Regions from separate parts of the Aromatoleum petrolei genome, predicted to be linked through region 1. Evidence: riboswitches for the same ligand, from Rfam matches in the RefSeq annotation. Region 1 holds a riboswitch; each other region holds the start of a gene.
What was found. Region 1 has a riboswitch for cobalamin ahead of cobM (precorrin-4 C(11)-methyltransferase). Riboswitches for the same ligand answer to the same signal wherever they lie in the genome.
Positions count from the first base shown of each region.

Region 1 (2,196 bases):
GCGTCCGCGCGCCGCCTCGATCGCCGCCGGGATCTCCATCTTCACGTGGCCCGCCGCGTTGAGGATGAAGGGGATCACGATCACGCGCTTCGCCCCGCGGGCGGCGCGGTCGAGCCCGGTGTCGAGCAGCACGTCGGCGTACTCGATGAAGCAGGCCTCGATGCGCCACTCCGGGCGGCGCGCGCGCCATTCGGCGGCAAAGCGTTCGATCTCGTCGTTGCCCGCGCGATTGCGCGAGCCGTGGCCCACCAGCAGGATCGTGGTGTCTTGCATCATGCGTTCTCCGTGACGTTGGCCCGGCGGAAGCGGTGACTGAAGGCCGGGTCGTAGAGTTTCGAACGGGCGATCTCCGGCCAGTCGCGTGCGCCCAGGGCGGGGCTGGCGATGATCATGGCCTGCGAGGCGATTCTTTCTGCCTGGCACTTCTTCTTGATGTCGGCGAGCGTGCCGCGCACGATCTTCTCCTCGCCCGGCCAGCTCGCCTTCTGCACGACGAGGATGGGCGCGTCCTCCGGCCAGCCGGCGCGGCGTAGCGCGTCCTGCACCTCGTGCAGCAGCGTGATCGACAGGAAGATGCACAACGTCGTGCGGTGCGCCGCGAGCGCATCGAGCTCCTCGCCCGCCGGCATCGGCGTGCGGCCGGCGACGCGGGTGAGGATCACGGTCTGCGTGACTTCCGGCAGCGTCAGCGTTTCGCCGGCGGCGGCAGCGGAGGCGAGCGCCGAGGACACGCCCGGCACGACCTTCCACCGCACCCCCGCCGCATCGAGCAGCCGCGTCATCTCGATCAACGCTCCGTACAGGCCAGGATCTCCGGTCTGCAGCCGCACGACGGTCTCGCTGCGGGATGCCGCGTCGATCAGCCATGCGCTCATCTCCTCGAGCGTCATGTCCTTCGAGTCGCGGATCGTGCAGCCTTTGGGGGCGTGGAGTGTCGCCGCCTGATCGACGAGCGAGCCGGCGAACAGGATGCCGCCCGCCTGTTCGAGCAGGCGGCGGCCCTTCACGGTGATCAGGTCCGGATCACCCGGACCGGCGCCGACGAACCACACGGTTCCCGGCTGGGACTTGGAATGCATACGGCTCCCCGCGAGTGCATTGAACACGCACCGGGGAAGCGGAAACGAAACTTGAGGCTGGGTCGATGAGACGGCGCGAACGGGCAGAAGCCCGCAGCGGACGCGATCGGATTCCAGTCGGCAAGCCCACACCCCGGGGCACAAACCTTCCAAATCGATCGGGCCGGTCTTCTGGCTCGCCTTCCACCGGATTCCGCCGCCTTCCCGAGCGCAAGGCTCAGTGGCATGTGGCGGATCCGTCAGGCTTACAGCAGCGGGGGCTGCGCCGGACTGGTCGGGGGAGCATGTCCCCGGACGTCACCGGACTTCCCGTTTCACCCCGGCGCGCGGTCGCACGCAGGGGAACCCGGATCGAATTCAGCGCGGAGCATAGGCGATATTCATCCCGCGATGCAAGTGCTGCGACCTCGGGCAGCGACCTCGGACGGAAGCCGCCGCGGCAAGCGCCAGCCAGCCCCGCCTGCCCATGCCGGGGAGTCCGCATCCCCGTGAATACTGCCGGAGTATGCACTCGGCGTTCCCCGCTTCAGCGGATCCGGTTATGCTGGCGGGCATGACACAGATTTCTGCCGATCCCGCCATGATGCAGCCTGCGACAAACGCCTGTGCCGTGCCGTCCTACCTGTCGCGCACCTATCACTGGGCCTATCTGAGCCATCGCACCCTGCCCTGGCTGGACAAGGAATGGGTCGTTTCCGCCATCCTGTGGGGCAACGCCCGGCGCCTGATGCGCGCAGCGGTCGAGGAGTTCGCTCCGGGTCAGCGCCTGTTGCAGGCCGCGTGTGTCTACGGACCGTTCTCGCGCCTGCTCGCCGAGCGTGTCGGCGACACGGGCGCACTCGAAGTCATCGACGTCGCGCCGATCCAGGTTGCGAATGCCCGCCGCAAGCTCGACGGACTCACGCACGCCGAGGTGCGCCAGGGCGACCTGGCGCGGCCCGATTGCCTCGCACCCGAGTCACACGAGGCGGTGTGCTGCTTCTTCCTGCTGCATGAAGTCCCGCCGGTCGAGCGGGCGTGCATCGTGCACAACCTCCTCGGGGCGGTCGAGCCGGGCGGCAAGATCGTGTTCGTCGATTACCATCGCACCCGGCCCTGGCATCCCCTGCGTCCCGTC
Region 1 is NZ_CP059560.1:2,200,373-2,202,568, reverse strand. Features, by position in the region: gene ToN1_RS10075 (sirohydrochlorin chelatase) at 1-273, opposite strand, end outside; gene cobM (precorrin-4 C(11)-methyltransferase) at 273-1,079, opposite strand; cobalamin riboswitch at 1,224-1,445, opposite strand; gene rquA (rhodoquinone biosynthesis methyltransferase RquA) at 1,660-2,196, shown strand, end outside.

Region 2 (2,196 bases), 1.6 Mb from region 1:
CATGGAAACGAGGGGCATTGTCCTTCTCCGGTATCAAGTGCGGGCACGCAAAACGTGCGGGGTTGCGAATTGGCTCGCATTCTAGCGTTTGTTGGGCGGCGGTGGGTCCGGCGAAGGAAACGGCATGCAACTACCCGCCGCCGCGCCGCCACGTCAGAGCGGTGGCAGCCCCCGGGCCGCGAGCGCCTGGGCTGCGCGCAGCTCTTCGCGCAGCGACTCGGCGTCCGCGTGCTCGCCGCCCCAGCCGTCGAAATGCACCAGCTCGTCGAGCGGCAGGCGCTGACGCCAGCCGGCCGTCTGCAGTTCAGGCTGATCGAAAAAGTGACTGACGTGGCCGATGCACAGGTAGGCGACCGGCATGACGCGCTCGGGCAGCGACAGGATCTCGCGGATCGCCGACTGACGGAAGATGCTCACCCAGCCGACGCCCAGTCCTTCTGCGCGGGCGGCGAGCCACAGGTTCTGCACTGCGCACACCGAGCTGTAGATATCCATCGCCTTGATGTGCGTGCGGCCGATCACGACGGGGCCGGCGCGGTCGCGGTCGCAGGTGATGCAGAGGTTGATCGGCGCTTCGAGGATGCCCTGCAGGCGCAGGCCGGAATACACTTCGCGCTGCTGGCCCTCGAACATCTGCGCCGCCTCGGCGTTGGCAAGCGTGAAGGCGTCGTGCACGCGCTGCTTCACGGCCTGGTCGCGGACAAGGACGAAGCTCCACGGCTGCATGAAGCCGACCGACGGGGCGAAGTGTGCGGCGGTGAGGATGCGGGCAAGCATGTCGTCGGCGACCGGCTCGGGCAGGAACTGTCCGCGCACGTCGCGCCGCGCGAGGATGTTGCGATACACGGCGGCGCGCTCGGCGTCGTCGAACTGGTGGTGGGCCTGGTGGCCGGGCGTGGCGGTCTTCATCGATTCCCCTTCTGAAGCGCAGTGGGCGGCGAACGGACCAGTCCGCCGCTGTTCTGCCTCCCGGCCGGTCTTCTGACTCGGGTTCGTCCCGCGCCGCGCCTTCCCGACCCGCGGGTCAGTGGCATCGTGCGGCGGCGGTCCCCCTCACAGCGTTGGGCACGTCGCGGAATCGCGGCGCTGCAGGCAGCACCGCTTCACCGCATTCCCGATTCTCCCGCGGATCGCGGGCACCGGGAGGCGTCATCGAAAACCTATCAGTCTAGCAGTCGCGGCGCGAGCGCTGCACGCTCATTGTTCGTTCAGGTGCGGGGCGGGGTGCTCGCCGACGCGCACGATCTTCAGCGTGTTCGTGCCGCCGGAGGCGCCGATCGGTTCACCGATCGTCAGCACGATCAGGTCGCCGTGCTCGACGACCCCCTGGTCGAGCAGGATCTGTTCGGCTTCCCACAGCAGCAGGTCGCGATCCTGGTGCGTCTGCGACATCAGCAGCGGGAACACCTCTCGGTACAGCGTCATCTGGTTGCGCGCGGGCAGTTCGGGCGTCAACGCGTAGATCGGCACGCCGCTGTTTAGGCGGCTCATCCACAGTGCGGTCGAGCCGGTCTGCGTGAGCGAGGCGATCGCCTTGACCTTCAGGTGCCAGGCGGTCCAGATCGCCGCCATCGCGATCGACTGGTCGATACGCGTGAACACGCGGTCGAGCACCTCACGGTCGAGCGTGACCTCGGCGGACTTCTCTGCCTCGAGGCACACGCGGCTCATTGCCTCGACGACATCGACCGGATACTTGCCCGACGCGGTTTCCGCCGACAGCATCACGGCGTCGGTGCCGTCCAGCACCGCATTGGCGACGTCCGACACTTCCGCGCGCGTCGGCACGGGGCTGCCGATCATCGATTCCATCATCTGCGTGGCGGTGATGGTCAGCTTGTTGCGGTCGCGTGCGGCGCGGATCATCTTCTTCTGCAGCGCCGGGACCGCCGCGTCGCCCACCTCGACCGCGAGGTCGCCACGGGCGACCATGATGCCGTCGGAGGCGTCGAGGATCTCGTCGAGGTTGGCGACCGCCTCGGTGCGCTCGATCTTTGCGATCAGCAGGGCTTCGCTGCCGGCGGCGCGCAGGAGTTGCTGCGCCATGTACATGTCGGCGGCGCTCTTGGGGAAGGAAACGGCCACGAAGTCCACGCCGATCAGGGCGGCGGTCTTGATGTCGTCCATGTCCTTCGCGGTCAGCGCGGGTGCGGTGAGGCCACCGCCCTGGCGGTTGATGCCCTTGTTGTTGGACAG
Region 2 is NZ_CP059560.1:3,751,890-3,754,085, forward strand. Features, by position in the region: gene fba (class II fructose-bisphosphate aldolase) at 1-18, opposite strand, end outside; gene bluB (5,6-dimethylbenzimidazole synthase) at 154-909, opposite strand; cobalamin riboswitch at 955-1,159, opposite strand; gene pyk (pyruvate kinase) at 1,198-2,196, opposite strand, start outside.
Region 2: another riboswitch for cobalamin. It lies ahead of bluB (5,6-dimethylbenzimidazole synthase); the one in region 1 lies ahead of cobM (precorrin-4 C(11)-methyltransferase).

Region 3 (2,196 bases), 2.3 Mb from region 1:
AGCAGCGAACCGCCGTTGAAGCGCGGCAGGCCGATGAACTCGCTGCAGGGGTAGAGGCTGCCGTCGGCCGCCAGGGCGAAGAATGCGCGACCACCGCCGCAGGGCGAAATGTCGCACATCAGCCGTCGCGCCGTCGGCGCCAGGATGCCGATCAGGATATTGGCGAAATTGGCCACCACCAGCTTGCGCCCCGTCTCGCGATACAACTCATGGCTGCGGTCGAGCGCGGCAAAGAACGCCTTGGCCATCTCCCCGTCCGCCGGCTTCACCCCCCGCGCCCCGGGCAGCGTGCAGCGCAAGGTGTTGAGCATGCAGGTCGGCACCTCGTTCGCATGGAACAGCTCGACCATCGACGTCAGATAAGGCAGGTTCTCGGTGGTGCAGGTCGTGATGACGCTCCACGAGCCATACCCCTTCAACTTCGCCATCGCGGCCAGCACCTTCTCGTGCACGCTCTTGCCGCCCCAGGTGCGGCGGGTGGCATCGGTAATGTCTGCCACCGGGCCGTCCAGGGAAAGGCCGATGCTCACATTGCGACGGGTCAGGAATTCGACCGCGGCATCGTCGAGCAGGGTGCCGTTGGTCTGTACCCCGAAGGCGAAATCGTCGGCGAATTCGCTGATGGCAGCGAACACGGCAGCCTGGTTCATCAGCGGCTCGGCGCCGTGGAAGATCGCGCGCGGCTTCCTGCCCTCGGGCATGACCGAGCGGAAATACTCCCGCAGCCGCCCCAGGGATGCGACCAGGGTTTCGACCGGCATGTGCTGCCCCGACTTGCGCTGGCTGCCCGGGAGATAGCAATAAGTGCAATTGAGATTGCAGCGCTCGGTCGGATTGAGATAGACGCCGGAAGGCTTCAATTCGAAGCGCAGCGCATGCAGTTCCCGCCCGAAGGCTTCCGCCTGTCCACGATAGGCCTCCAGCAACGGACCATCGGCCAGCGACTCGGCCAGGCGGCTCTTGTCCACCAAAGCCCAGAAGGCGGTCTGGGGGTCGGTCACCGCCGCATAGACTGCGTGGCCGATGTCCACCGGGATCAAGGCGGGGCCCGCCAGGGCCCGGCTCGGGAGGGCGGCCGTCACTTGGCGGCCTTCCTGTCCATCAGCACATAGTGCGACAGGCCGATGCCCTCCGGGTTGCAGCTCTTGCGGACGGCGATGGTCGGAGCGGCGTTCTGCGCCGGGGCTGCCTGTTGGCTTTGGGCTTGCGTTTGAACATTTTGGGTCATGATCCATTCCTCGAGATAGAAAAACAAAAAGGGCTCCGGCTCACGGCACGCTTTGAGCATGCAGTCAGCCGGAGCCCTTGCCTTGGCTCCAGATCGGTTCGACACGTCTTCTGGCTACCGGATCAGCCGGATCGCTGCGCCTTCCCGCCGGGGTTGTCCCCGTCAGTGGCTGGTTTCTTCAACCTGGCAGCGGCCGTCCCCGGATACAGCGGCGGGCCCGCCACGGATTCGCACCGTGTTCCGTTTCGTCGAACCGAAAGGAAGCCGAATTTTTGCCTAGTCGGGCTGCACCGGTCAACAGTCTTCGCGGATGCGATCGAAAGCCCCGATACGCACTGGCCGCGACGGCGGGCCTATTCCATCGAGATCAAGCCTGCCCGATGCCGTAGCGCTTGAGGCGCGCGGCGATCGCCGTGTGCGAGGTGCCCAGGCGTTTCGCGAGCCTGCGCGTCGAGGGAAACTCCAGGTACAGGCGCTGCAACAGCCTGCGCTCGAAATCGGCGACGGCCGACTCGAGCGTGTCCACGCCGATTTCAACGGGCATGTCCGGCGTGCGATCGGACTGCGCGAGCTCCAGGTCGTCGGCGGTGATGATGCTACGTTCCGCCATGGTCACGGCGCGGAAGATGACGTTCTGCAATTGCCGGATGTTGCCCGCCCACGCGTTGGCGAGGAGCGCCGCACAGGCGTCCTGCGCGAGTCGCATCGAAGGGCGACCGGCCTGGGCGCAGGCGCGGGCGAGAAAGAGTTGCGCGAGGGGCAGGATGTCGCCCGGGCGTTCGCGTAGCGCCGGCATGTGGAGGTTCAGGACGTTGAGACGGAAGAGCAGGTCCTGGCGGAAGTGGCCTGCGGCGACCATGTCTTCGAGCGGCCGATGGGTCGCGCTGATGACGCGCACGTCCACTTTCAGCTCGCGGTCGCCGCCCACGCGGCGGAAGCTGCCGTCGTTGAGGAAGCGCAGCAGCTTG
Region 3 is NZ_CP059560.1:5,302,185-5,304,380, forward strand. Features, by position in the region: gene cbpB (peptide-modifying radical SAM enzyme CbpB) at 1-1,082, opposite strand, end outside; gene cbpA (modified peptide precursor CbpA) at 1,079-1,255, opposite strand; cobalamin riboswitch at 1,312-1,501, opposite strand; gene ToN1_RS24200 (sigma-54-dependent transcriptional regulator) at 1,596-2,196, opposite strand, start outside.
Region 3: another riboswitch for cobalamin. It lies ahead of cbpA (modified peptide precursor CbpA); the one in region 1 lies ahead of cobM (precorrin-4 C(11)-methyltransferase).